DNA from 4 places in the Alteromonas sp. KC3 genome. Region 1 is predicted to be linked to each of the others. Evidence: predicted binding sites of a transcription regulator. Region 1 holds the regulator's gene; each other region holds the start of a gene.

What was found. Region 1 encodes sigma-54, which starts transcription at its own class of promoters, with help from an activator protein. Its sites were predicted from a motif close to GTTGGCACGNNNNTNGNNT; they were not measured.
Region 2: the regulator sigma-54 is predicted to act here: its motif matches at 3,577-3,595, upstream of glnK (P-II family nitrogen regulator).
Region 3: the regulator sigma-54 is predicted to act here: its motif matches at 5,239-5,257, upstream of JN178_RS08115 (Npun_F0296 family exosortase-dependent surface protein).
Region 4: the regulator sigma-54 is predicted to act here: its motif matches at 6,050-6,068, upstream of JN178_RS10960 (hemerythrin domain-containing protein).

What each region holds. Positions count from the first base shown of each region.
Region 1 covers NZ_AP024235.1:798,640-806,156, reverse strand. The annotation lists gene JN178_RS03600 (calcium/sodium antiporter) at 1-457, shown strand, start outside; gene JN178_RS03595 (KpsF/GutQ family sugar-phosphate isomerase) at 460-1,440, shown strand; gene kdsC (3-deoxy-manno-octulosonate-8-phosphatase KdsC) at 1,441-1,989, shown strand; gene lptC (LPS export ABC transporter periplasmic protein LptC) at 1,986-2,564, shown strand; gene lptA (lipopolysaccharide transport periplasmic protein LptA) at 2,533-3,087, shown strand; gene lptB (LPS export ABC transporter ATP-binding protein) at 3,090-3,815, shown strand; gene JN178_RS03570 (RNA polymerase factor sigma-54) at 3,889-5,385, shown strand; gene hpf (ribosome hibernation promoting factor) at 5,415-5,702, shown strand; gene ptsN (PTS IIA-like nitrogen regulatory protein PtsN) at 5,716-6,159, shown strand; gene rapZ (RNase adapter RapZ) at 6,218-7,063, shown strand; gene JN178_RS03550 (HPr family phosphocarrier protein) at 7,063-7,335, shown strand.
Region 2 covers NZ_AP024235.1:379,841-387,357, reverse strand. The annotation lists gene ggt (gamma-glutamyltransferase) at 1-1,619, opposite strand, end outside; gene JN178_RS01685 (ammonium transporter) at 1,894-3,141, opposite strand; gene glnK (P-II family nitrogen regulator) at 3,174-3,512, opposite strand; gene JN178_RS01675 (hypothetical protein) at 3,792-4,583, shown strand; gene JN178_RS01670 (substrate-binding periplasmic protein) at 4,588-6,144, opposite strand; gene JN178_RS01665 (helix-turn-helix domain-containing protein) at 6,218-6,937, opposite strand; gene JN178_RS01660 (DUF808 domain-containing protein) at 7,084-7,517, shown strand, end outside.
Region 3 covers NZ_AP024235.1:1,802,664-1,810,180, forward strand. The annotation lists gene JN178_RS08090 (acyltransferase family protein) at 1-384, opposite strand, end outside; gene pheS (phenylalanine--tRNA ligase subunit alpha) at 738-1,718, shown strand; gene pheT (phenylalanine--tRNA ligase subunit beta) at 1,733-4,120, shown strand; gene ihfA (integration host factor subunit alpha) at 4,124-4,423, shown strand; gene JN178_RS08110 (hypothetical protein) at 4,538-5,092, shown strand; gene JN178_RS08115 (Npun_F0296 family exosortase-dependent surface protein) at 5,300-6,037, shown strand; gene ybaK (Cys-tRNA(Pro) deacylase) at 6,057-6,524, opposite strand; gene JN178_RS08125 (penicillin acylase family protein) at 6,521-7,517, opposite strand, start outside.
Region 4 covers NZ_AP024235.1:2,437,477-2,444,993, forward strand. The annotation lists gene JN178_RS10930 (hypothetical protein) at 1-455, shown strand, start outside; gene JN178_RS10935 (HAD family hydrolase) at 626-1,456, shown strand; gene JN178_RS10940 (SDR family NAD(P)-dependent oxidoreductase) at 1,459-2,163, opposite strand; gene JN178_RS10945 (DUF2878 domain-containing protein) at 2,190-2,714, opposite strand; gene JN178_RS10950 (diacylglycerol kinase family protein) at 2,929-4,560, shown strand; gene gdhA (NADP-specific glutamate dehydrogenase) at 4,565-5,911, shown strand; gene JN178_RS10960 (hemerythrin domain-containing protein) at 6,105-6,560, shown strand; gene JN178_RS10965 (YqaE/Pmp3 family membrane protein) at 6,745-6,903, opposite strand; gene JN178_RS10970 (GGDEF domain-containing phosphodiesterase) at 7,136-7,517, opposite strand, start outside.

The DNA of each region.
Region 1 (7,517 bases):
TGTGTCGAACACGTCTGCGCTTATTTGGATTGGTGTTGGTCTTGTTATTTTGCCTTTAAGTGCCCATTTCTTAGTAAATTCCGCTGTAGAAATCGCGCGTTATCTTGGTATTTCTGATTTGGTTATTGGATTAACAATTATCGCACTTGGAACAAGCTTACCCGAACTTGCAGCCAGCATTGCCGGCGTGCTTAAAGGTGAGGATGATTTAGCATTGGGTAACATTATCGGCTCAAATATTTTCAACCTACTCGCCGTGTTGGGTATGCCAGGTCTAATAGCACCAGGGCTACTCGACCCTGATGTTTATAATCGCGACATGTACGTCATGCTTGGCTTGACCTTGCTACTATTCCTGTTTAGTTTCGATCTGATTGGCAAACGCACTATTTCTAGGCCTAACGGATTTTTATTGCTTGCCTGTTTTATCGGCTATCAATTCTGGCTGTTTGGATAATCATGAATAACGAATTACAAAACACCTACATTGCCTCTGCAAAACGCGTTATCGATATTGAAGCTAGCGCTATCGAAAATCTTGCCAGTCGCTTAAATGAAGATTTTGAGAAAGCGTGTGACATTCTGTTTTCCTGTACGGGTAAAGTCGTTGTTTCGGGAATGGGAAAATCCGGTCATATTGGCAATAAGATTGCTGCAACACTTGCCAGCACAGGTACCCCCTCTTTTTTCATGCACCCTGGCGAAGCAAACCATGGTGATCTAGGCATGTTGAGTAAGGGCGATGTATTGCTCGCAATCTCCAATTCGGGAGAGACGAGCGAAATTGTTAACTTGCTGCCCGTTGTGAAACGCTTAGGAATACGAGTTGTCGCCATGACAAACAGTGCACAAAGCTCGCTAGGCCAATACGCTGATATCGTGCTTGATATTAGCGTCGAGCAAGAGGCTTGCTCACTAGGCTTAGCGCCAACCTCAAGTACAACAGCAACATTAGTTATGGGGGATGCACTCGCAGTTGCATTGTTAGATAAGAAAGGGTTCACATCTGACGACTTTGCATTGTCACACCCAGGTGGAAGCTTGGGCCGTAAGCTACTGCTTAAAGTAGGCGACATAATGCTCTCGGGTAGTGATATTCCGCTAACAAAGTCAGATGCAACCGTTGCCGAAGCACTCCTTGAAATTTCTAAAAAAGGATTAGGAATGACAGGCATTATTGATAGTGCCGGAATTTTGCTTGGCGTATTTACAGACGGAGACTTGCGTCGTATTTTAGATGCGCGGGTTGATTTACATAGCGCCCAAGTTATTGACGTTATGACACGAGGCGGGAAAACAACCACTCAAGAAGAGCTAGCGGTTGAAGCATTAAACCTAATGGAAAGCCATAAAATTAGTGCATTGATGGTGGTTGACAACGATCGCAAACCCATCGGCGCCTTCAACATGCATATGCTATTAAAAGCGGGGGTGCTGTAAATGACGACAACGTTATATACCGAATTAGATGACACGCTCTTTAAGCGTCTTGCAGATATTAAACTGCTGGTATGTGATGTAGATGGTGTTTTTTCTGATGGGCGCATTTATCTGGGCAATGATGGTGAAGAGCTCAAAGCATTTCACACCCGAGATGGCTACGGCGTAAAGGCCTTAGTGAGTCATGGCGTTAACGTAGCAGTAATTACGGGGCGTCGCTCTACCATTGTGGAAAACCGCATGAAGGCGCTTAACGTAGCGCATATCATTCAAGGCGAAGAAAATAAGTCTGCCGCACTACAAGCCCTAATGACTGAATTGTCATTGCGCCCCGATAATGTTGCCACTGTTGGCGACGACATGCCTGACACAGGTATGTTTGCCCATGCAAGTGTAAAAATTGCAGTTTCAGATGCCCACCCTTTTGTCGCTAAACAAGCCAACTGGAAAACTACGCTCCCAGGTGGATTTGGAGCTGTGCGCGAGATTTCTGACACAATCCTGCAAGCCAAAGGGGTTGAACAAGGTATTTTTGGAGCGAGTGTATGAGCCAATTTGGCTTCAATCGGCTGGGACTGAGCATTTCTGCGCTATTTATATTGGCGCTACTAATGTATTTACCCACGTGGATGGAAGAGCCGCCAGAAGTAAGAAATAGCGGCGAACTTGATGCATTAAAACCCGCGTATAAGGCAAAAAATCTTACTACGACTCTTTATAATCAAGACGGACAGCTCAACCATAAGGTGTTTGCTGAATCGATGGAGCACTACGATCAACTTGGCTTTGTATTGTTCCGTGCGCCACGCTACACACTTTATACTGATAACGCTACGTCACCGTGGGTCGTTACCGCTGTGGAAGGTACATTGTACAACAACGAGCTGATTCAGCTTGAAAATAACGTACAGATAGAGAACCAAACTACAGATGACTTTGTCAAAACCATTACGACACAATACATTCAGATTAATTTAGACAACAAGCAGATGACATCTGATCAACCAGTAGAGATACTGGGGTCGCAATATGTCATTCAAAGCAATGGGTTTAATGCAAACTTACGCACCCAAGAATATGAGCTTATCGATCATGTACAAACCACTTATTCCCCTAGCAACTAGCTTAATTTTAGCGTTGGCTAGTGGTTCCGTTTTCGCTAGTGAAGATGACTTTTCTAAGCCAATAAAAGTCGACGCTAAGTCACAATTTGTTGATGGAAAAAATAAAACATCGTTGTTCAAAGATGATGTTCTAATTACTCAAGGCTCGCTTGTGATTAATGCCGACGAAGTTGAAGTTATCGCGACAGCGGGCGAAGGCAGAGAAGTGTTTGTCGCACGCGGTAACCCTGCGAGCTATACACAAGAGCTTGAAGATGGAACGCCAGTATCCGCTAAGGCGAATGAAATTCGCTACGAAGTGATTAATCGGGTGATATCGCTTACAGGGAAGGCTGAACTAAAACAAGACACCAGTATGGTAAAAGGTGACAGTATTACCTTTGATATGATTACCGAGCAACTGCTTGCAACCGGTGGCGATGACGACAACGGTGAAGGGAGAGTGACAACTGTTTTCACTCCTGAAGCGATTCGCAAGACGAATGCTAAGGACAACGAACAAGATAACGAGGGCAACCAATAGCAATGGCTACTTTGAGCGCAAGAAACCTTGCTAAGGCGTATAAATCACGCCAGGTTGTCCGAGATGTCAGCCTCAGTGTATCGACAGGTCAAATTGTAGGGCTGTTAGGCCCAAATGGTGCTGGTAAGACCACAACATTTTATATGATTGTTGGGCTTGTTCCCCTTGATAAGGGCGCCATTGAAATTGACGACAACGAGTTAACACATCAGCCCATGCATGAGCGTGCACGCCGCGGAATTGGCTATCTCCCGCAGGAAGCATCTATATTTAGAAAGCTCACTGTGCATGAAAATATCATGGCAATTTTACAAACCCGTAAAGATTTGAATTCACAACAGCAAGAAGAAGAAGCCGATGCGCTACTTGATGAATTTAATATTAACCATATACGTAATAGTACGGGGATGAGTTTGTCAGGGGGAGAACGCCGCCGAGTGGAAATTGCGCGCGCCCTTGCAGCTAAACCACAATTTATTTTATTGGATGAACCTTTTGCTGGTGTTGATCCAATATCAGTAAATGATATAAAGAAGATTATTCAACATCTTCGAGATAGGGGTATCGGTATCCTTATCACTGACCACAACGTACGAGAAACATTGGATGTTTGTGAAAAAGCGTACATTGTGAGTCATGGCGAGCTTATTGCGCAAGGAACTGCGGAACAGGTTTTAAGTAATCAAAAAGTAAGGGATGTATACCTAGGCGAACAATTCAGGCTATAGTTAGTGTAACCGGATTGTCATTTTTCAATCTCGCTCAGGTATATTCAATTTAGAGCATTTAAATAAGACGTAGATGAAACCATCTTTACAGCTAAAATTTAGCCAACAACTCACCATGACACCTCAGTTGCAGCAGGCCATTAAACTGTTGCAGCTTTCTACGCTCGATCTTCAACAAGAAATTCAAGAAGCGTTGGATTCAAACCCGCTATTAGAAGTTGAAGAAGGCCACGACGAGCCTCAGCTTGAAAAAAATAACATCGATAATGATGACAGTGGGGTAGAAGCTTCTGCCACTGCATCAAGTGATACTTTGGAAGCTGGCGATGCACTAGAAAAAAATGATCTTCCAGACGAATTGCCAATCGATAGCACATGGGATGAGTATTATTCAGCATCGTCTGCGCCGGCACCAGGACCTGCCAGTGACGACGAACAAATTTTCCAAGGTGAAACGACTGAGGACATACAAGAACATCTATTGTGGCAGATGCGCCTCACCCCTTTTTCTGACACCGACCGTGCCATTGCAATGGCTATCATTGATTCTATCGATGAGTCAGGGTATCTAACCGTTACTCTTGAAGAGATTTTAGAGGCGGTTAACGCGCAAGAAGCCTCTGGCGAAGATGAAGAGGAACTCATTGAAATGGACGAAGTAGAATGTGTATTAAAGCGCATTCAAATGTTCGATCCCATTGGTTCTGGTTCGCGCACCCCACAAGAGTGCTTGATGGTACAGCTTCGCCAATTCGCAGATGATACACCATGGCTTGCCGAGGCAAAGCAGTTAATAGAAGACTATTCTGATTTGCTGAGCAGCAAAGATTACCGCACCTTAATGCGCAAGAGCCGATTGAAAGAAGATCAGCTTCGCGAGGCTATGCGTTTGCTGCAAACCTTGAATCCTCGCCCAGGTAGTGCTTTAGTTACTAAAGAACCTGAGTACGTTATTCCAGATGTATCGGTTACCAAAAAGAATGGCCGTTGGGTGGTTGAGCTGAACCCTGATAGCCTGCCAAAACTTAGCGTCAATCAACAATATGCCGCAATGAGTCGCCGTGCAAAGAACAGTAGCGATTCACAATTTATCCGCTCACACATGCAAGAAGCCAAGTGGTTTATCAAAAGCCTAGAGTCGCGTAACGACACACTGATGAAGGTAGCAAATTGTATTGTGCAGCAACAAATGGGCTTTTTTGAACATGGCCCAGAAATGATGAAACCAATGGTATTAAATGATGTCGCAGAAATGGTAGATATGCACGAATCGACTATTTCACGTGTGACAACACAAAAATACATGCATACCCCTCGTGGCATCTTCGAGTTGAAGTATTTCTTCTCTAGCCATGTTGCAACGGAGTCAGGTGGTGAATGTTCATCAACCGCCATTCGTGCATTGATCAAAAAACTGGTGGCAGCTGAAAAACCCAGTAAACCACTAAGTGATAGCAAGATTGCTTCATTGTTGGCCGAGCAAGGCATTAAAGTTGCCCGGCGGACAATAGCAAAGTACCGGGAATCGTTATCGATCCCGCCGTCGAACCAACGCAAGAGCCTTATTTAACGGGCTTAATAATATAAGGAAGACGAAATATGCAAATCAACCTTACTGGTCATCATGTCGAAATCACCGACTCTTTGCGTAATTATGTCGATACGAAGTTCAGCAAACTTGAACGTCACTTTGATCACATTTCTAATGTGCATGTCATCCTGAACGTTGAAAAATTAAACCAAAAAGCAGAAGCGACAGTTCACTTAAGTGGCGCTGAAGTATTCGCATCCTCAGAAAATACCGACATGTATGCGGCGATTGACAGCATGGTTGATAAACTCGACCGGCAGGTAATCAAGCATAAGGAAAAACTTAAAAAGCACTAGTAGTTAATTAAGTATGGATATACAAGCCATCGTAAGTCTGGACCGCACTGAATGTGCGGTTCAATGTAATAGTAAAAAGCGTATTTTAGAGATCATTGCCGATATTGCTGCGAAGAACAACGCGCATATCGACCAGTCGACAGTACTGAATAGTTTGTTGGCGAGAGAACGAATGGGTAGCACAGGTATCGGAAACGGCATTGCCCTTCCCCATGGTCGCTTAGCTGGCCTTGATAGAGTTATTGCCATTGTTGTTACCAGCACACCAGCTATTGATTTTGATGCGCTAGATGAAAAACCTGTCGATATTTTCTTTGCACTATTAGTACCTGAAGAACAAACCGAAGGTCATCTACAAACACTAGCCACAGTCGCTGGCAAACTGAGTAATAAAGACACTATTAAGGCAATAAGGCGTGCTACCACAAGCGATGACATTATAAATGCGTTAGCGTAACTCGCTGCTATACAACATTACTGCATTAAGCGCTTATCAGTGTAAAGGGAGAATATAAGTGAAGCTGATTATTATCAGTGGTCGTTCGGGCTCAGGAAAATCAATTGCACTGCGCGCTCTTGAAGACTTAGGGTATTACTGCGTTGACAATATTCCGGTTAACTTGCTCCCTACGCTAACGCACACAGTGGTTGATGAATACGACCAAGTCGCCGTTAGCATAGACGTACGTAACCTGCCTAAAAATCCAGACGATTTAGTTGAAATACTTGATTACCTGCCTTCGTCTTGGTCGATGACCATTGTGTATATTGATGCTAGTGATGATGTGCTCGTTAAGCGTTTTAGCGAAACACGCAGATTGCACCCGCTGGCCAAGCTCAACAAGTCTCTCTCTGAAGCCATTCGCGCAGAGTCAGCGCTGCTGGCCCCTATTGTCGAGCGAGCCGATCTCTATTTGGATACCGACAAACTCACTATTCATCAACTCGCTGAGCTAATACGCGAACGTATTCTTGGTAAGAAAAGCTCGCGATTAGTGCTTGTGTTTGAGTCATTCGGCTTTAAGCACGGCATTCCCAAAGATGCAGACTATGTATTTGATGCGCGTTTTTTGCCCAACCCTCATTGGGAACCCGATTTAAAGCACTTGACTGGGCTAGACGCGCCTGTTGAAGTATTTTTAGGTTCTCAACCTGTAGTAACAAAATTTATTTGGCAAATACAGAACCTGATCACAACGTGGCTTCCACATTTAGAGCGCAATAATCGCAGTTATGTCACCGTGGCAATTGGTTGTACTGGCGGACAGCATCGCTCGGTATACATCGCCCAAGCGTTATCAAAAACATTTTTGGAAATTCATCCAGACGTTCAAATCCGTCACAGAGAGTTGAACCAGTAATGATTATTGAGAAAACACTCACAATCGTTAATAAATTGGGGCTTCATGCCCGTGCTGCCACGCAACTGGTACAACTAGCCAACCAATTTGACGCCAAAATTGTGCTTAAAAAGGGTGACAAGGAAGCTGACGCAAATAGTGTGCTGGGACTAATGATGCTTGAAAGTCATCAAGGTGAACAGGTCAACGTTGTCGTGCAAGGCAGTGATGCCGAAGAAGCCATGGCAGCTATTGAGCAACTAATTGAAGGCAAATTCAACGAGGCCGAGTAAGTGCTCCCGTCCAATACAAGCACTTGAATTGGCGAAATAAACAACACTTAGTCATAATAACGTCATTATGCTCGCAATTGTCATGACAGCTTCATCACAATTGCGATATTCTACTGCATAAATCCCAAATTGCACTGTAGACAAATTGGGATGAGCTCGTTTCATCTAATCTCAGTTTAGCT
Region 2 (7,517 bases), 420 kb from region 1:
GCAATGGCTTGGTAGCCGCCAAATGCGCCTACTACGCGTTGTAATTTATGCCCGCGTTCCATTAACTCTCGCTGGACGGTTTCACTGAACCCCGATTCTAGGCTTACATATCCGCCATCCATCATTAGCGCTCCCGTCGGGCTGCTTGAGCCGCTGTGTAAAATACGCGGGGCATCGCCAGCTTCTTGTAAATTCATGCCAAAGTCGAGAATATTCACAATGATTTGTGCATGCATTTGCGGCTGTGTACCACCGCCCATCACACCAAAACTCATCACAGGTTCGCCGTTACGGGTAACGAAAGCAGGAATAATGGTATGGAACGGCCTCTTACCGGGGCGATACTCGTTAAAATGCCCCTCTTCCAGCGTGAACATTTCACCGCGATTTTGAAGAATAAAACCCAGCCCCGGCGGCGTCATTCCAGACCCCATACCGCGATAGTTACTTTGAATAAGTGACACCATATTACCGTCTTTGTCGGCAACGGTTAGGTAGATGGTATCCCCTTCATAAATACCTGCATCCACACGCATGGCTGCTTTCTCATTATCGATAAGTTTTTGCCTTTCTTTGGCATAGTCTTTTGAAATAAGCCAATCTACGGGAATGTCATTAAATGCAGGGTCTGCGTAAAACTTTGCTCTGTCTTCAAACGCTAACTTTTTCGCTTCTACAAAGGTGTGGATATAGTCAGCAGAGTTAAACCCCATGCCTTCAATATCGTAGCGCTCGAGTACATTCAAAATTTGAAGTGCAGCGATACCCTGACCATTGGGCGGTAACTCCCAAACGTCGTACCCACGATAATTTGCTGATACAGGCTCAACCCACTCAGAGGTGTGCGATGCTAAATCTTGGTATGACAAAAAGCCGCCCTGAGCTTTCATATAAGCATCAATAGTGCGAGCGATATCGCCTTTATAAAACGCGTCTCTTCCGCCCGTTGCAATTTTTTCGTAGGTTACCGCAAGGCCAGGGTTTTTGAATATGTCGCCCTTTTTCGGTAGCTTTCCATCTATTAGAAAGGTCTCAGCAAAGCCATCGTAATGGCCTATTCGCGCGTTATTCATTTCCCAGTAATAGGCAATCAGCTCAGACACAGGAAAGCCTTCTCGTGCGTATTTGATGGCAGGAGTAAGTAGCGTGGTCATTGGCAATTTGCCGAATTTCTCGTGCAACTCAAACCACCCATCAACGGCGCCTGGAACAGATACGGGTAAGGGTCCAAACTTGGGAATGGTATTGTGACCACGCTCTGCGAAAACATTCTTTGTCAGCTGCCTAGGAGAACGCCCAGAAGCATTTAAGCCCACTAGCTTTTGCTCTTTTGCATCCCAAACGATGGCAAATAAGTCTCCACCCACTCCGCAGCCGGTTGGTTCGACAAGGCCTAGCATGGCGTTTGCGGCTATGGCAGCGTCAACGGCACTACCGCCTTGTTTTAAAATATCTAACGCCACCTGCGTGGCTAAAGGTTGACTAGTAGCGGCCATACCGTTTTGTGCAATAACTTCAGAGCGGCTGGCAAAGGGTTTACCAGTAATTCGATCGTAGGCATGATTAGACACACTGACAAATACAAGCAATGCCGCCACTAAACGTACTTTTAACGCCATAGTTTTCCCTTAACAGCAACAGCACCTTTTTCTTATACGTAAACACTAGGTGAGCGTTTATAGCAAAAGGCACCCTTATTATTGTTTTTCTACACCTAACTCGATGAATGAAAAGCGCTACTTTTTCTTCATCATACCCACCCTAGTGTAGCGTTATTGTCACAATACGGCTAATGCCAATGCTAAAATGAAAAAAGCCCCGCAGATGCGGGGCTTAAGTGAAGTAATATAGGCATTATTATTGTTGTTGTCGTGTTGCCTAATCGTGACTTACTTACGAACGGCTGCTTGTAAAGTCTGGGTATGCTTCCAAACCACACTCGCTCATATCTACACCGTCGAATTCTTCTTCTTCGCTTACACGGATACCCATAACCGCTTTCAGTACTAGCCATACCACTAGACTTACTACGAATACCCAAACAAAGATTGTCGCTGCACCAATAAGCTGACCAGTAATGCTTGAACCGTCATTAGTGAAAGGTACAAGGATAAGACCAAGCAGACCTACTACACCGTGAACAGAAATTGCACCTACTGGATCATCAATCTTAAGCTTATCAAGACCAACAATGCTTAGCACTACAAGGATACCACCAAGACCACCGAATAGTGTTGCCTCTAGTGGCGTCGGCGTAGAAGGTTCTGCAGTAATCGCTACAAGACCCGCCAACGCACCGTTAAGTACCATAGTAAGGTCAGCTTTACCGAATAAGATACGCGCTACAATTAACGCTGCAATTGAACCACCCGCAGCAGCGGCATTAGTGTTCATAAATACAATGGCTACTGAGTTTGCACTTTCAACAGTCGCTGTAGCAAGTACAGAACCGCCGTTAAAACCAAACCAGCCCATCCAAAGAATGAATGTACCTAGAGTAGCAAGCGGAAGGTTAGCACCTGGGATAGCATTCACTTTGCCGTCTGCAGTGTATTTGCCTTTACGTGCACCAAGTACAAGCACACCAGCTAATGCTGCCGCAGCACCTGCCATGTGAACAATACCTGAACCTGCAAAGTCAGAGAAACCTAGGTCGCCAAGCGTATACATACCAAATACGGCTTCGCCGCCCCATGTCCATGCGCCTTCCATTGGGTAGATGAAACCTGTCATCACAACAGCGAACGCTAAGAATGCCCAAAGCTTCATACGCTCAGCAACTGCGCCCGATACAATAGACATTGCTGTTGCAACAAATACTACTTGGAAGAAGAAGTCAGCAGAAGGTGCATACGTTGCTGGATCTTCAGCAACACCCGTTGCGCCATCAGCCATAATACCGCTTAGGAAAGGGCCCCAGTCGCCGCCACCGTACATAATGCCGTAGCCACATACCATGTACATGGTGCAAGCGATAGCAAATAGTGCAACGTTTTTAGTTAGAATTTCAGTGGTGTTTTTCGCTCGAACCAAACCTGCTTCAAGCATCGCAAAGCCCGCAGCCATCCACATGACTAGCGCACCGCAAATTAGAAAGTAAAAGGTATCTAGCGCATACCCGAGTTCAAAAGTGATTTCCATTATTGTGTTCTCCGCAAATTCTTCGTTGTGGCTTACAGCGCGTCGCTATCCGACTCACCAGTTCGAATACGAACGGCGTGTTCAAGGTCGTAAACAAATACCTTGCCGTCACCAATTTTGCCTGTTTTGGCTGCGCCAACGATGGCTTCAACCAGGCGCTCTACTTGGTCGTCCTGAACTGCAATTTCCAGTTTGACTTTAGGTAGAAAATCCACCTGATATTCCGCTCCGCGGTAAAGTTCTGTGTGTCCCTTTTGACGTCCAAAGCCTTTCACTTCAGTCACGGTTAAACCGTCGATACCGATTTCTGAAATGGCTTCACGAACATCATCTAGCTTGAACGGCTTGATGATAGCTGTGACTAGTTTCATGAGATGCTCCCAGTTTATTTTGGTTATTTGTGCTATTCGCGTGTTTCTTGTTGTTGCTAAGCTAAACCAAGAGCCATGCCATAAATAATTATTCATATAAATCATATAGATAATCATATTTGCACGTTCTATAAGAAAAAACATTGCACCATATCTGTGCACACAAGCGTATTTGCCCAACGATGATGCGCAAAGTAAAAGAAGTGGGATAAGCGTACTAATAAGTAAGACGAGTGTAGGAGGGAACTATTTGTTTGCCGCTGATGTCAGTTATGTACTATGACGACGATCACTGATACTTTTTTTGCGCCAGAGCGCGATATGGAAGTCCGCAACACGGCTAAAAAAGCGACGTGGAAGTCGCTTTTTGTGTCATCGTGTGTGCATGTTTTAGGGTTTGCTTTAGTCATCGTGCTGTCGCAATACTCACTTGAAAGAAGGCGCGAGCAGGTCAGTAAAGAGGTAAGCGCTCAGCCGATAAATGCGGTGCTGTATATCCCAAGAAAAACAGCAGCGCCTTTAGACACTAAGGTACAAGAAAAAGAAGCATCATCGATGCCAAAGCCGTTAAAAGTTGATGATACAGACGTGCCAGTTCAGGTAGTAAAAGAGCCCACACAATCAAACCTTATTGAAGAAAAACAAGAACCTGTAACAAAACCCAAGACAGATACAGAACCACAAACTATTGCACCTACAACACCGTTGCCTGAGACATCATCGTCAAATGCTAATCAACGCGCAGGACAGTTCAACTTTTCAGCCAAAGAGGCAGCTTCACAATATTTTGATGCCTACAATAATGATCAACTTGCTCAAGAAGCTGTCGATGCAGCCCGAGAATATCAGCACAATAAAACGCACCCTACGATTGTTGATCCCAGAAAAGATAATGACGAGCAGGCTATGCCGCCGCGTCCTGTAAAACGGGTAGATTGTACCAGCAGCGCGGCTAAAACATTGGCTGTACTCAGCGGTATAACTGGCGGCACGCTTCAATGCACCAATTTGGGTGATCCTAATAGGTTTATTGACGCTCGGATTAAAAAACGTCCCAATGAGGGGCGTTAATCATTTACTCCAATTGCCCCAGAACAATGACGCCGTCTTGTTCAAACATATTGAGTGACGTTTTCTTTGAATATGCTTCAAGCCACTTTGAATAAAGGGCTCTGTATTCGTCTGATTGTTTAAAGCTATCTGCGGCAAACTTAAGTTTGTTAACCAACGCTTGATTGGTACCTTTTTTCGACATCGCCAAATACGTTGTTGCTTTTTGATAAGTAAATAACTTTTTGAAACCTTCACAGGCACCATTGAGCCCATCGCAAATAATGTTTGCACCACCGTCAGATAAAAACAGATAGTCCGCGCCACCATTGGTGAGCTGCATTACCACCTTATCCCAGGAATTCTCTGTCACATCTATGTGACCGGCCGCTTTTACAAGCTCTTGACGAAAGTCTCCCTTTAACACAGCAATGCGACTGCCTTTAGGCAAGTCTTCTAGAGAAGTCGCATCTCCTTGATAGTCAGCCCGTACAAACATGGAATAGGCATTTTCTGTGATAGGGGTAATCCAATAAAACGCTTCTTCGCGCTCAGGCGTTCTCGCTAAAGAGAAGACGAGAACATCGGGTTTCATCGAACTTTCTACGAAAATTCTCTGCCAAGGCGCCGTTAAGATCTCAGTCGGCAAGTTGGCTTGTTGCAATATATTCTGCACCAATTCAATAGCGTAACCTTTTAATTTACCGCGCTGCCCTCTCTCACTAAACAAAGGTTCTAAGTTCGTTATAACCCAGAGATGGGAAACATTACTTTCATCTTTTTCAATTCTACCTAACGCAATTACACCTTCAATTTCATTAGCGTCGGCGGATATTGTTGTCAGTTTTGGCAGCCAACGTTGAACGAGTTCATCAAAAGCTGGCGTTTGAGCAAAAACGCGCGCCGTTTTGGTCAGTCTATCTGCCATTGCCTTATTCGCTTTTGTCTTTGGCATTGCAATATAGCTGTATTGAATATCATGGGTGTGCTGCCTTGATAGTGTTGTGCAGTCAAGGCCGTTCTGTTTACAAATGACATCCATGCCAAATTCAGAAAAAAACACAGCATCAACATGCCCTGTCAGTACTGCATCAATGGCTTGTGTCCAAGTGTCGTATTCGACCATCTCAAATTGTGCATATTCGCGGCCCAGCTGGGCTCGATAATCACCACGCATCACAGAAACAGAAAGGGTTTTATTTTGACTGGCCAACGCAGTTAAATTGACAGGTTTTGCGCCGTAAATACCGATAACATTTGCCGTAAGAGGGGCCAGCCAGTAGAACTTATTTTCTCGCTCGGCAGTACGCCCTATCCCCGTTGCGACGACAGGCTCTCCTAGTTTCATTCGCTCAATCAAACGAGCGAAGGGCAATGGCGTTACTTCAGCATCAATGCCTGCGGCAGTGAGAATAGCGCGCGCGTAGTCGACAGAATACCCTTCAACCGTACCGTCTTCTTGGAACTCGCTAAAAACCGGTGTGTTGCCTGAAAGAACAACAAGGGACTCTTCAGCGTTAGTGTTAGCCATAGACAGATTCACTAACAACAAGCTACTTAACACTAACCAACGAACAACCAATACAATCTCTCCTTGAATAAACAGGTGCCATAGTAGACTAAATAGTAAACGAAAAACAAACGGTATTGAGAAGTTATGAGCGCTTATAATAACCTGGCGGCTGGCCAAAGTAGGCTTTGAAGCGTCGCGTAAACGACGTAACATCGTCATACCCCACGCTCAGTGCCACCGTTAATATAGGGGTATCAGTATTGCTTAATAAGGCCTTCGCTTTTTCCATCTTCGTTTTTACTAAGTAATTGCGTAAGCTCAATCCCGTTGTTTGCTTGAAACGCACCTTAAATTGCGTTTCTCCCATACACGCGATGTCGGCTAAGGTTTTTAAGTCGTGTTTCTGTGTGAGATCTTGATGGATGTGACTTAATACAGGAACTATACGCTTATCCGTATTTGCGCCTTTTTGAGATGTGCTAAGCAAAGCATAAAATAGAGCAATGACTTCGTGCCTTGCATCGTCTGTAAAATGGTTGAGCTGAATATCGACAAAGTTCAAAAACGCTTGAAACGGCGCATTAACTTGAAAAATAGGCTGCAGATTGTCCTTAAAACCGTCAGGCACGCGATGTAAATCTGCAACAACAAATTTGCACAGCTCATTGGCTCGAAAAGTATGTACTTCGTTAGGCGCGATGCATACTCCTTCACCTACCCCGACTTTCCCATCAAATTTATCTAAGCCAATCTCGATGTGACCGTTTATTGGTAACACCAACTGATAGTATTCATGAGAATGGCTATGCATGGTTTTGGTGTACGAGCGAATAGACAATGATGGAATGGTGTGTTCAGGCATGGCAAGGTTACGCGCTATTGCAAACAATGTAGGTGTTGTGCAGTTTCGCAATAAGACATAGCCAGTGCAAATATCAAATGTCTGTTGCCAACGACGAGCGGCAAAGCGTATGCTTTAGACATAATAAAGAGACAAGGAAAACTACCGTGGCCGCAGCCAATTTACTCGCGCTATTAGATGATATTGCTACGTTAATGGACGACATTGCCACTATGTCGAAAGTTGCCGCACAGAAAACCGCTGGTGTATTAGGTGATGATCTCGCCGTTAATGCTGATCAAGTACAAGGCGTGAAAGCAGATAGAGAACTTCCCGTGGTATGGGCAGTTGCCAAAGGCTCGTTACTAAACAAAGCGATACTCGTGCCTGCCGCACTTGCCATCAGCACTTTCGTTCCTTCATTGATCACCGTCTTGTTAGTACTGGGTGGTCTTTATTTGTGCTTTGAAGGCGCTGAAAAATTGCTGCATAAATATCTCCCTCACGAAGAAGAAGTCAAACACCGCGAAGCAAGAATTGAGGCGCTCACCCATGAAGATGTTGACATGGTAGCGTTTGAAAAAGAAAAAATAAAAGGCGC
Region 3 (7,517 bases), 1.0 Mb from region 1:
CTCCATAGAGTTAGAAGAAAAATAACCAGACTGTGTGTAGTAGAGAATATTTGATGTAAAGGTCACTGAAGACGCTACTTGTTTGCCAAGCTCAGAATACTCATACGGCGAAAGAAAGAGCCAGCCCAATATTATCAACACTGAACAAAGAGTGACCAATGCTGGAATTATTCGGTTAGCTCTGGAATAATAAAATTCCCATAAATTGAAAACGTCTTTTTCAAGTTTATTGCATATAATGGCAGTCATCAAAAAGCCAGATATGACAAAAAAGACATCAACTCCCACGAAACCACCTGGCAATGCACTTTCAAAAAAGTGAAAAATTACCACTGATAAAACTGCAATCGCTCTTAGTCCGTTTATATCGTTTCTAAAGGTCAAGTTTATTGTCCGACTATATGGGTTGTTTGTTTTCTAAGCAGAATGCATGCCTTAATGAGATTAGTTCAGCCGAAGTACTCCCAGCGCTGAGGCATTTGAGTTATTAGTTTCAGTGCTTTCTGTTACATATAAAAGAAATCGCCCCAATGTTGGTCGCGTTTGCTAAAAAAATTGTGCAACCTAAACTCACATTCTCTTTTATCAACCAAAAATCTGCCATTATCAGCCATATAGGGTAGCGGTAACGTCTTGCTGTCGTGTAAACTACTGCCTTTATTTCAGGCAAGCCTTAGCGCACAGAATTAATCTCACAATGCTTTGGCCATGCAGTCATCATGTATATTGAGGAAAACATGGAGCTTGACGCTATTATCAATCAGGCACAGAGCCAGATTGACGCTGCAGAAGATGCAGCCACACTTGACCAAGTTAGGGTCGAATTCATGGGTAAGAAAGGTAAGCTTACCGACTTACTTAAAGGGCTTGGAAAGTTATCAAACGAAGAACGTCCTGCCGCGGGCCAAAAAATTAACCAAGCTAAGCAGGTTATTCAGCAAGCTATTTCAGCAAAAGGCGAGTTACTGCGCACGGCTGAACTTAACAAGAAGCTTGCTGAAGAAGCCGTTGATGTAACGCTTCCTGGTCGCACAGAAAAGCCGGGTAATTTGCATCCGGTTAGCCGCACTATTGCGCGCATTGAATCTTTCTTTGGCGAACTTGGCTTTTCGGTTAAAACGGGTCCTGAAATTGAAGACGGTTTTCACAACTTTGATGCGCTGAATATACCTGCGAATCACCCAGCACGTGCAGACCACGACACCTTCTATTTTAATCCTGACATGATGCTACGCACACAGACTTCTGGCGTGCAAATTCGCACAATGGAAGCAGAAAAGCCGCCACTGCGTATAATCTCGCCTGGCCGTGTATATCGTAATGATTACGACCAAACTCACACGCCGATGTTCCACCAAGTGGAAGGCTTGATGGTTGACAAAAACGTGAGCTTTACTGACCTTAAAGGCATTCTTCACGATTTTCTTCATCACTTCTTTGAAGAGTCGCTAGAAATTCGCTTCCGTCCGTCTTACTTCCCGTTTACTGAACCTTCAGCTGAAGTAGACGTTATGGGTAAAAACGGTCAGTGGCTAGAAGTATTGGGCTGCGGCATGGTTCACCCAAATGTACTTAAAGCAGTGGGTATCGACCCAGAAGAGTATACGGGCTTTGCCTTCGGTATGGGCGTAGAACGTTTAACCATGCTTCGTTACGGTGTTAACGACTTGCGCGCGTTCTTTGAAAACGACCTTCGTTTCCTTAAGCAGTTCAACTAAGGCAGAGAGTAAACATGAAATTCAGTGAAAAATGGTTAAGAGAGTGGGTTACCCCATCGCTGTCGGCACATGAGCTGTCTGAACAGTTGAGCATGGCTGGCCTTGAAGTAGACGGTGTAGAGCCAGTAGCAGGTGATTTTAAAGGCGTGCTGGTTGGTGAAGTTGTTGAATGTGGTCAGCACCCGAATGCCGATAAACTTCGCGTAACTAAAATTAACGTTGGTGGCGATGAGCTACTTGATATCGTTTGTGGTGCGCCTAACTGTCGTCAGGGCATAAAAGTAGCAGTTGCTGTTGTTGGTGCCGTATTGCCAGGCGATTTTAAAATTAAGAAAGCAAAGCTTCGCGGCGAGCCGTCATTCGGCATGCTATGTAGTTTCTCTGAGCTGGGTATTAGCGAAGACCACGACGGTATTATTGAGCTTCCAGCGGATGCACCTATTGGTACAGACATTCGCGACTACCTTGCTCTAGACGATAACGCCATTGAAGTAGACCTAACACCAAACCGCGCAGACTGTTTAGGTATTCGTGGTATTGCCCGTGAAGTTGGCGTACTTAACAACCTTGACGTATGCGAGCCTGAAGTCGTTGCAGTAGACGCAACGATTGACGATAAACTGTCAATTACGCTAAGCGCAGATGATGCCTGCCCACGTTATTTGGGCCGTGTAGTTAAAGGCGTTAACGTTAAAGCTGCATCGCCATTGTGGCTAGTTGAAAAGTTACGTCGTTGCGGAATTCGCAGCATCGACCCTATCGTTGACGTGACTAACTTCGTACTACTAGAACTTGGTCAGCCAATGCACGCGTTCAACCTTGCTAGCATTGAAGGCAACATCAATGTGCGTATGGCGAATGAAGGCGAAACGCTGACATTATTAGATGAGACCGAGGCTAAGTTGCAAAGCAATACTTTGGTAATTGCTGATGATAACAAAGCGCTAGCGATGGCAGGTATTTTCGGTGGTTTACATTCAGGTGTAACGGCTGAAACACAAGATATTTTGTTAGAAAGTGCATTCTTTGCGCGTGATGCCATTATGGGTCGAGCACGCCAATACGGCTTGCATACCGATGCCTCGCACCGCTATGAGCGTGGTGTAGACCCTCAGCTTCAACGAAAAGCCATGGAGCGCGCTACTGCACTGGTAATTGAAATTTGCGGTGGTGAAGCAGGCCCTGTTGTTGAAGCCGTGTCTGAAGACAAATTGCCTAAGCAAGCAACAGTAACGCTTCGTCGCGAACGTTTGGCTCGTGTGCTTGGTATTAGCATTGACGATGCAAAAGTAACGGAAATGCTCAACCGCCTTGGTTTAGACGTAACGCAAACTGAAGCTGGCTGGGAAGCGGTTGCACCTAGCTATCGTTTCGATATTTCAATTGAAGAAGATTTGATTGAAGAGATTGCGCGCGTATACGGTTATAACAACATTCCAAACGTGGCACCAAAAGCCACGTTAGCAATGCTGCCTTCACAAGAAGCTAAGTTGCCGTTAAATACAATGAAGTCGTTGCTACTTAGCCGTGGTTATAATGAAGCGATTACTTATTCGTTTGTTGACCCGAAAATTCAAAACGCATTATTCCCAGATGTGAAGGGCATGGTTTTACCACACCCAATATCCTCAGATATGTCAATAATGCGCGTCAGTTTGTGGCCCGGTTTACTAGGTGCAACTGCGTACAATCAGAAGCGTCAACAACAGCGAATTCGTTTGTTTGAAACAGGATTACGCTTTATTCCTCAACAAGATGCGCCAAATGGTGTATTGCAACAGCAAGTAATTGGTGGTGTAGTAGCAGGGCGTCGTAACGAAGAACATTGGGATTTGGGCGATAGCCCAGTTGATTTCTTCGATGCCAAGGCTGATGTCGAGGCGTTGCTTGCATTAACCGGAAGAGCGGGCGAGTTCCAGTTCGTCACGGGCGAGCATAGTGCGTTGCATCCTGGTATGACTGCAAAAATTTTGCTTAATGATGAAGAAGTTGGCTATATTGGTGCTATACACCCGCAGTTTACAAAATTGCTTGGTGTTAACGGCCGCGTATTTGTGTTCGAGTTAGTGGTAGATGCCATTACAGACCGCAAACTACCGTCTGCCGTACCGGTATCGCGCTTCCCATCAAACCGCCGTGATATTGCTATTACGGTTAAAGATGAAGTGCGTGTAGGAAATGTACTTTCTTACATAGAAAAAATTGGCGTAAATCAACTAGTTGCTCTAAACTTGTTCGATGAGTACAAAGGCAAGGGAATTGAACCTGGTTACAAGAGCCTTGCTTTGTCTCTTCATTTACAAGATCCGGATAAAACCTTAGAAGAAGCTGAGATTCAGCAAGCGGTGGATACTGTGGTTAAAGGTCTGGAATCTGAGTTTGGGGCCGCGTTAAGAGAGTAAACTATGGCATTGACCAAAGCCGAGATGGCTGAACACCTATTCGAGAAATTAGGCATCAATAAACGCGATGCAAAAGATCTGGTAGAGCTTTTCTTTGAAGAAATTAAAAGCGCTCTAGAATCTGGTGAGCAAGTAAAACTGTCAGGTTTTGGTAATTTTGACCTGCGTGATAAAAACGAACGTCCTGGCCGTAATCCAAAAACGGGCGAAGACATTCCTATCAAAGCACGCCGAGTGGTAACGTTCCGCCCGGGTCAAAAACTGAAAAGCCGAGTTGAAAACTCAGCACCTATCGACCAGTAATCACTAGGTCGTTACAATATATAAAAGAGCGAGCTTTCTCGCTCTTTTTGTATTGCTTCTTATAAAGCAGCGCATTCGCGCTGGTTTCCTTATGCAGTATTTATGGAGGTAAGTGTGAAAAAAGCGCTTGTTATTGTTGTTGCTGTAGTAGTTGCGGCGCTTTCGTGGTTTGCCTATTTGTCTTCAGATGCCGATAAGCGGGATCAACAAGCGGCAGAAGTGCCTTTAATTACCGTAATGGAAATCTTGCATGCGAGCGATTTGCAAGCCGGTGTGAAAACTGCGGTAAAAGAGAAAAATACTCAAGCCATTGAACAGTGGCTAGAGCAGGCGGTAAATGTAGGTGAGGCCGCTAATCTTTCTCAGCAAGATTTGGACTATCTCAAATCAGAAACGGCAAAAGACTATGTAGTCTTTAATGCAAAGCGACAGTTATACAACGAAGCTTTTGAAGCCCGCTATTACTCCCTCGAGGAAGTTGAAAGCCTTAAACAACAATACCCAGAAGCAAAAGACTTATTTCCAAGAACCGATGCCTTAATCGAAAAGCGTGATGCCATTATCGAGCAGATGGCTAAAACGCTTTCAGGCTCAAACACGGTAGACGACGTCTCGCTAAATAAAGCCAAGCAGCAATGGCGTGAACAAGCTGAAAAGTTAGAACAATAGCCTAAGCCATATTGCTCTAATTAACTCAGTTTTAGATATTCCATTTTTGTCGCAAAGTGCTTCGCAAAAAGCAAAAAACAATATGGGGAGTAGCCCGAAATAGTACTGTTTTCGGAATAAATTCAATGTAAACAATGCGTTGAGGTTTTGGCATGGCTATAGCTATCTAAGGTAAACATTCTGTGTTTAACAGCCTTGGAGCTAAAGATGAAAACCGTAGTTGCTTTGTTTGCCTTAAGTTTATGCCTTTTCTCATCCCCTCTTTTTGCAGGGCTCATTTTCACGCTGTCTGACCCTGATATTGCAGTAGGCCCTGCTGGCGCGTCGAACGTTGAGACTTTTGATAGGCAGTCAAGGGGAAGAATATCAAATAATATCATCACTGATTTTGGCGTATACCGAGCGCTACAAGGCGGCGTTCGTATAAATGGCGCGAATAAATGGGGTGGGGCGGATGGAAACGGAAACTATTTGTTTATTCCTGCTGGCGGAGCGATAGAGCTCACATTTAACAACCCAGTCGGCTATTTCGGGTTCTGGTGGAGTGCTGGCGATGCAGGTAACAAACTTACAGTAAACACAGTGTCTGAAACATTAGAATTTACCACTTCTGATATTTTGAATTCTCCTGCGCTCACACCAGAGCACTTTGGCAATCCATTTTGGGGAAATCCTGATTCAAGAGATGATTATCACGCATCGTGGGAGCCTTTTGCTTTTGTGAACCTTTTCGCAGAAACAGGCGCAGATGCTTTAACGTCAATACGCTTCTATGGCAGTAACTTTGAAAGTGATAATCACACAGTGTTAACTACTATACTACCCAGTTCAGGGGCGTTTATATCAAGAGTGGGAATACAATCAGTGCCAGAGCCTAGTGCGTTAGCGCTATTCTCATTCGCGCTATTGTTGATGTGCCGAAAGGCTAAAATCGTTATGCAGTAGCGTCAAAGCTCGGCACGCGCTAAGCGGTAATATCAGCAAAGGTTGCCTGCGTTAGCATAGCCAGTGTGGTGGGAGAAAGAGAAAGTTCCAATCCTCTTTTTCCTGCACTAACATAAATGGCTGACAGTGCTTCGGCACTGTCGTGTATAACAGTAGTAAGTATTTTCTTTTGTCCTAGTGGACTTACCCCACCGAGCACATACCCTGTTGAGGTTATGACGTCTTCACTTTTTGCCATTGTGACTTTTTTGGCCCCCAAGGCTTTTGCCATCTTCTTCTCACTTAACTTTCGATTTACTGGCACTATTGCAACGGCAAGCGACCCTTTGTCAGTGCTTACCACTAAGGTTTTAAATACGGTGCTTGCATCCAGTTCAAGTTTCTCAACCGCTTCTAGCCCATAAGAGGAAGCGTTGGTGTCATGTTCATACTTGAGTACGTGGTGTTTAACACCTTTTTTCTGCAATAGCGTTATAGCGGGCGTCATTCATTTTCTTTTTTGTAAAATAAGCGAGTGTGTTCAATATCACTTGGCAACAGTGGGGTAGCAGTGTGTGTTGCATAATCACTGAAACCCGACGTGTAATAAGGTGAAAGCGGATGCCCTGATTGGCCCCCAGGCAAGGTTAAAATGGCATCTTCTAGATGGCCGGGGCTTACAAACAATCGTTGCGATGCGCCAAAATTTGGCGATTGCACAGCAGGCATATAAGTATCACCGAAGCCCTCAACGGTTTGCATATTCAGGTATTGTCCAATGTACGGAATTTGAGATGCAAAAGGGTGAGAAACACGCAGCTTATTTACGTTACCCCAGTTTAGCGTTTCCATATCTGCTTCGACGGGGGAATAGGTATCAAGAAGTTTGTGTTTAGCCCTTCGATAGGCGTCGACCAAAAGTTCATCGAAGCTGTCCGTGCCTTTTGGTAGCCAACTGCTGGGTTGTTCATGGATGAGTTGCCACGTAGCCGGTTCAATACCTCGAAGTAGCGTTCTGCTATTAACCCCTTTTCGGTCTATTGACTGCAAAATACGTCCGAAAAGCGTTTGAATAACTTCACTACGAAAGTGTTTAACTAATGTATAACCCACAGAATCTTCACAAGCACATGCGTTCCAGGTATTCAAATAAGCAAGGTCTGGCTTAAATTCAACATCTTGTACCTGCAACAACCCTGATAAAAGGTTATGCCATGGCATGAGGAATTGGGCATGATTATCCAGTTGAATCGCGTAGAAATCATTTTCAGTGAAACTATCTTTTTCAAATAAGCGATCGCGAATTTGTCTACCACGAGCACCAAGCGCATAGCCACCATCGCCTAGTCGTGGTAAATCATGTGTAGAAATCACGCGCGCATTTGCCGTCCATATTCTACCGTGTTCAGGGTTCACGACCGACGGCAAATTCGTCGCTCTTTTGGGGCTATCAGCTTTTAGTGATTGTTCTGAAATGGCGACATAACTTGCGCTCTCACGA
Region 4 (7,517 bases), 1.6 Mb from region 1:
AAATGGTTGAGATTGTTCGCGATAATACTGAGGTTGAGCCGTCGCAAATCGAATTGATTGATGCGGGTGATCCTTACTTTAGCGAAAAACTTGAAAAAAGCAGCAATAAAATTGGGCGCAGTTTGTGGTCTTCACATTTGTTGCTTGGTAGCGTTGGCTTTCTTTTTGGAATGTTTGCCGCGTTCTTGCTTACGCAGTTTGGCCCTGCACTTACGCAGCAAAATGTCCTCTTCACTTATATCGCACTTATCAGTCCAGGAATATTTGTAGGGCTATTTATTGCAGGGTTGATGGGGTTGCGCCCTGATAGAGACCATCTCATTCAGTCAGTCAAACATGCGATACGCTACGGCAAAGTCGCCATGGTGATAAATATGCGCAAATCACAATCATCTGATGATGTGATCACTGTATTAGATAGACATGCCGGCAATGTTGTTGAGTCGGTTAGATAAAAGTAATCTACCGAGCATTTTTCGGTACTACTGATTATAACGGTTGGTTCTGGTACGACATCATAAAAGGAATGTAAACAAAACGGCAATAATTGCGTATTATGCTTAATTGCCGTTTTATTTTCTGGCCGTTTCTATTGGCCCTTTTTTTGAAGTTGGTTGGGCACATCATGGACCTTATATTTTTCGACTTAGACGGAACATTACTCAATAAGTCTTCGCAAATTTCGTCATACACAAAAGACACCCTTGGGCTACTTGCTGAAAATGATATTGCATATACCGTTGCAACAGGTAGAACCATGCACTCTGCTCAGCATGTTATTCAAGATACGCCGTTTGTATTGCCTCACATCTATAATAATGGTGTTGCCATTTGGGACCCAACTGGCAAGGCACTTACTCTCGAAAATTTGCTGGCTCCGAACGAAGTAAATACTATTTTATCCTGTGCAAAGGAAAACAATATTACGCCTTTTATCAACACCGTTGATTTGGCGAGTGATAATCACGAACACGTTATTTACCATTCTGCACCAATGCATCGCGTCGAGCGTGAACTCATCGACAAGTATTTTTCGCGTACTAAGGCGGTACTAGAAAGTGCAGAACGCCTCCCGCTTCATGCTCACATTACCAACATAAGCATGATTGGAGATGCCAAAGTAATTTATGAGATGTATCAGCAGCTAAACGCTACAGAAGGCCTTATCGCTTATTCAGGACCGGCAATAGAAGGCGAAGAGTATCGCTGGATGGACGTGCACCATAAGTTAGCGAATAAAGGCAGTGCGGTTGAAATTCTAAAATCTCAATTGGGTGCTACTAATATTATATGCTTCGGCGATAGCGACAATGATATCAGCATGTTTCAATTTGCTGATGAAGCTTATGCGCCATCTAACGCGAAGCAAATGATTAAAGAAGCCGCAACATCAGTTATCGGTCATCATGATGAAGATGGCATTGCACGCTTTCTTAGAGAGCGCTTTTCACTGTAAAATTACCAATTAATTGCTTTTCTGTCTTTGAAGAACTTTCCATTGGGGCCTCCTTTTTTGTGCATAGCTAACCAAATAATGGTATCGGCCCCCTCTTCTGGTGTTTTCGGTGCATCAGCCCCCCCCATACGAGTATGAACCCAACCTGGCGTCATACTATTTACCATAACGTCAATATCATCGTCTTTAGCAGCTTCGTCTACCACAGCGGCCATTTTCACCGTTAATGCGTTTAACGCAGCTTTGGAGATGGCGTAGCACAATGGCCCTTGTAACTGATCATTAAAGCTTCCGTAACTAGAACTCACATTAATAACTCGGCCAAATTTGCGCTCGATCATTTGCGGTAGTGCTTGCTGTATCAACGTAAGCGGTGCATTCACGTTTACTTGCATCGATTTGGCGAATTGTTCTGCACTGACATCGCGCCAGTATGTATCATCAAGCACGCCAGCATTGTTCACCAAGATATCTATTGGCCCAAAAACCGCTTCAGCTCTTACAAACGCATCAACAATCGCGGTTTCGTTGTCTAGCGGCATTTCTATAACGTGAAGGTCGCCACCAACAATATCCTTTTTGGCCTCTAAACCAGACTCTTCGTCTCTACAAGCCAGCAAGACTTTATAACCCTCTTGCAAAAGGCCCTTTACTACTTCTAAGCCGATACCACGATTTCCACCTGTTACTAAGACATTTTTTGTCATTGTATTAACACTCCTTGCAAGTACGTTTATATTGGCTGTCGATCAAGTTTTGTCGATAAGAAAAAGCTAAACGGAAATACTACGCTCCAAACTACTGCTATCGCCGCGTACGCCCACGTCATACTTAGACCTAGTTCAACGGCGCCAAACTTAGCACCGGCTATATAACTTAGCGGCGCAAAGATTGCCCCGCCCGCCGCGGCCAACAACACCCGGCCTTGAAACATCGTCATGCTGTGATAAACAGTACCCGCAAAAGCTGCCCACAGCAGACTGAGCCAGATAGGTATGGGCCAACCAGGCAATAAGACTTCTGTTTCATTGAAGATAAAAAGCCCTACGTTTGTCAAAGCAGCATCAACTATTGTTCCCAGTAAGAATAACGTACCCATCAGTTTGGCATCTTCAAGGCGCTTAGGAGACACCGATATCCATGCCAAAATCAGTAACATAACGGGCATTACCGCGTCATTCTGAAAAAGAATAACTAACCACCAGATAGTTTGAAACCAGACGAAATTGCCTACTTTGATAACGGTACTTCGGTTCATCAGCCCTACTCTTTTAAACAGCAATACGTGCAGATACACATATTCTTAAATCAACATGTTGCACGCGTTTATACAATTGGAGTACGTCTCCAATTTTAAGTAAGTTCATTTTAAGAAACATTCCCACTGATGCGGTGCGACGGGTATGAAAGTAATCGAAATGAAGGACAACACGTATAGAAGCATATAGAAAGTAGCAAAGGATATGTTTTACGTGAAAATGGTTAAATACTACGTGCTTGGCGCTATTATTGCTCTACTGCTTACGGTGTGGGCACCTAATGTGCTATTAGCGGTGCTTTTTGCATGGACCGCATTTTCTTTAATTGCTGTAAGCAGTGCTTATCTGCTGAACTATCCAAGCTTATTTCGCAAACGTGAAGATGGGTCAATTCCTTTTTACATTCGGTGGATTTTTATTCCTTTTTTGTTGGGCTCTTGGTTATATAACGAGTATGCAAGAAGAACTGATAAAGTCCCTCCTCTTCAACAAATTGAGCCTCAGCTTTTTCTGGCATGTCGCATGTCATCGAAGCACGTAGAAATATTAAACGACAATAATATCGATGCCATTTTAGATGTCACGGCCGAATTTGACGGTCTAGATTGGACCGCTTACCAAGAAGACTTCCGCTATCTGAATATTCCTGTGCTTGATCACACCAGTCCCACGCCAGAGCAACTTGTAATGGCAATAAACTGGCTACAACAGCAAATAGACGAAAACAAGAATGTTGTAGTGCATTGTGCGTTAGGGCGTGGGCGTTCTGTGTTAGTCGTGGCCGCATTTTTACTCGCGAAAAAACCTAGCCTTTCAGTAAATGAAGCACTTTCTCAAATTAATGATATTCGCCAAACCGCTAGACTCAACAAGCGCCAATTGGCGGCACTTGAGAAAGTAAAAGAAGGTGGTCTACTGTCTTTGCAACAAAAATTAACCCTCATTGTGAACCCTGTTGCAGGCGGTGGAAAGTGGGATGAATATAGAGACGAAGTACTTTCAAGGCTTAATGAAAAGTTTAGCGTTACAGTGAAAGAAACCACGCCAGATATCAATGGTAAAACACTTGCCGAAGAAGCGCGTAATAAAGGGGCAAAAATTGTTGTAGCGTGTGGCGGTGACGGCACGCTAACTGAAGTTGCAAGTGCATTGATAAATAGTGATGTGGTGATGGGTATAATTCCCTTCGGCACCGCAAATGCGCTAAGCCAAGTGCTGCATGGTTACTTGAGCAAGGTAATGCCTATCAGTACCGCGTGTGATGTCATTATAGCGGGCGATACCATGGCTATCGATACAGCAACATGTAACGACCACGTCATGTTACTGGTTGCAGCTGTAGGCTTTGAGGAAAAAATGATTTCTGCAGCAGACCGTGAACAAAAGAATATGGGCGGTCAGTTTGCCTACCTAAAAGGCCTTTGGAATGCCATATCCAACAACGAAAATATGGCTTTCTCTATGACTATAGACGATGAACAGCAAACAACATTAGAAACCCCAAGTTTAGTTATTGCCAATGCCGCGCCGATGACAACAGCACTTGCCCAGGGTTCTGAGCCCCCCGATATCACTGACGGAAAGCTCGATTTAACATGGCTAACACCGCAAACGAATTCAGATAGACAGTTTCTTTCGCTTGCAGAGCTTGTGCTTAGCCCCGCACAGGCAAAAAAGCAAAGTGACTCAATTCAGCATAAGCAAGGTAGCGAAATAACACTGCACTTCGACAGTGTTACCCCCTACGCCGTCGACGGTGAGATTTATGAAAGTGACAAACTTGTGATCACATCCCGTCCTCGCAGTTTGACGGTACTGACCAATTTCGAAAAAAAGGAGCGTTAAGCGAATGCCACAACTTAGTAACTTTGATGAAATATATCAATTTTTGCATAAGCGCTTTGAAAATGAAAAAGAGTATCTTCAGGCCGTACATGAAGTGCTTCAAGATATAGTGCCTATCTACAATGCTAACGAAGCATACAAATCTTTGGACGTAATACGGCGGCTTTGTATGCCTGAGCGCATTATCTACTTCACAATTTCATGGATGAACAGTGATGGTGATATCGAGGTAAACCAAGGTTGGCGGGTTCAACACAACTCAGCAATGGGGCCCTACAAAGGCGGCTTGAGGTTTCACCCAACTGTGAACTTATCAGTACTAAAATTTCTTGCCTTTGAACAGTGCTTTAAAAATGCCCTTACTGGCCTCCCCATGGGAGGAGGTAAAGGAGGTGCGGATTTTAACCCCAAAGGAAGAAGTGATAGAGATATCATGCTTTTTTGCCAAGCTTTCATGCGAGAGCTCCAACGCCATATTGGAGCAAATACTGATGTGCCAGCAGGAGACATTAACGTAGGTGCAAGAGAAATAGGTTATCTCTATGGTGAATACCGACGACTTAATAACAGGTTTGAAGGTGTACTAACGGGTAAAGGACTAGAATTCGGTGGTAGCTACGTAAGAACTGAAGCCACGGGCTTTGGTCTCATCTATTTTTTAGAGGCTGTTTGCCGCGCTCAGGATAGCTTTGTTGAAGGTAAGACCGTAATTATTTCTGGCGCTGGTAATGTCGCGCTTCACGCTGCACTTAAGGCCAGTGAAAAAGGCGCTAAAGTAGTGACGCTTTCTAATAGTCGTGGCCTTTTGTATAACGAGCAAGGTCTAAGCGAAGCCGACATAACTTGGGCCATCGAAAATCATAACCAGCGCGATAACATTTTACTTGATATGGCAGATGAAGGGATGGGTAAATGGCAACCCGATGCAACCCCATGGCATATCAAGTGCGATATTGCTCTGCCCTGCGCTACGCAAAATGAGTTAGACGAGAGCGATGCTCGCAAGCTCATAGAGAAAGGCTGCACAATGATTTTAGAAGGTGCAAATATGCCCTGTACTGACAAAGCACAAAAAGTATTTTTTGATGCCAAAGTGACTTACGTTCCAGGAAAGGCATCTAATGCAGGTGGAGTCGCGCTCTCTGGTCTTGAGATGTCGCAAAATGCAATGTTTAGTCAACGTAACGCAGACACCTTAGATGAGCAGTTACAAACCATTATGAACCATATTCACAACCTTTGTGTTACCGAAGGTAAGCACGACGGCGAAACTTACATCAACTACATGAAAGGCGCTAATGTCGCCGCTTTTAGAAAGCTCGCTGACGCAATAGTGGCGCAAGGTGTTTAGCACCTTGCACCACAAGGGTGAGCACTATTTTTCCAAGAGTTATGTAATTTTTTCTTCGCTTTATATTTACCTCTAACACCCTCGCATGGCATAGACAAAAAAAGCCCATAAAAACATAGAGTAAGCATTGTTTTCCCGATTGGAATAGTTCTCGCATTAGTAAAAGCGTTCGAAACTACCTGAGGAAAATAATATGCAAATTTTTGAAGCACTACGTCAAGATCATGAAAAACAACGTCTACTATTGAAGATCCTTGCTGAAACCAGTGGAAACACTGCTGCTAGACGAGAGTACTATGAAGAATTGAAAGTACAGCTAGAAAGTCACGCAGTAGCGGAAGAACGTCATTTCTATTCACAGTTACTTGAGAAAGATGCCACTGTGGATTTAACTCGACATGGCATAGCGGAACATCATGAAATTGATGAACTACTGGAAAAACTGGACGAAACCGACATGAGTTCACCAGGTTGGTTGCGTCACCTAAAAAACCTGCAAGATAAAGTAGAGCATCACCTTGCTGATGAAGAACAGGAATTCTTTCAAGTAGCGGGTAAAGTACTTAATGACCGCCAGAAATCAAAGCTTGCCGATGAATACCGTGAAGAAATGAAACTAGCGGTGGAATCAGCAACCACTGCCGCTTAATGGTGAGTCGGCAAACAATACACGGAACGTCAATTAACCCTAGCCCCAAAAAAGTGGCACTGCGCGAATTGAATACAAAAATGCCAGCTAAACACTGGCATTTTTTTATAATCAAAATCGTGAAAGGCGTCGACTTCGACACTGCGTTTTTGCAGTAAAGAAAAACAACGCCTGTAATGTTCACCTATTTTTTAGCGATGATGTATACCGCATGAATTACACCAGGAAAATACCCTAAGATCGTTAAAAGAATATTTATCCAAAAGTGAGCACCAATTCCTACCTGCAAAAATACACCGAGCGGCGGAAGCAAAATCGACAATAAAATACGAATAATATCCATAGTAAATTCCTTGTTGTTGAATTATTTTCACTATCTAGTGAGCAAAATTGTCACACTTTAGTGATTATGTAATGCATCTACTGGCACAATTCACGTCTTTATTTATTACGCTGTTTTTACTGCACATTAAGTGCCACTTATGTCGACAAAGACAACTGAAAACGAACATACAACCATGAACTTACTACTTTTTATTCGTAAATGTAATACATTCGGGTATCAATAAAAGAGACTAAGCGCCAAACGGCGTGTGTTGCAACCACGCTTCCAAATCATTTTTATTTAGCGGGCGACTAATAAAGTAACCTTGAACCACATCACATCCCCACTCTTTCAAAATTTCTAGTGAGGCTTTGTCTTCTACACCTTCTGCCACTACCTTTAGATGAAACGCACTGGCTAAGCGCAGTACAGTATGGACGATCTGTTGATCGTTTTCGTCACTTGCCAGCGATAATATAAAGCTCTTATCAATTTTAATGGTTTTAACAGGTAAGTTCTTAAGGTAGGCAAGTGAGGAATACCCTGTTCCAAAATCGTCGATTGCAAAATGAAACCCTCGTGCAGTGAGCTCAGACAAGTTTTCAATAGCCAACGACGCATCTGCAACTAAG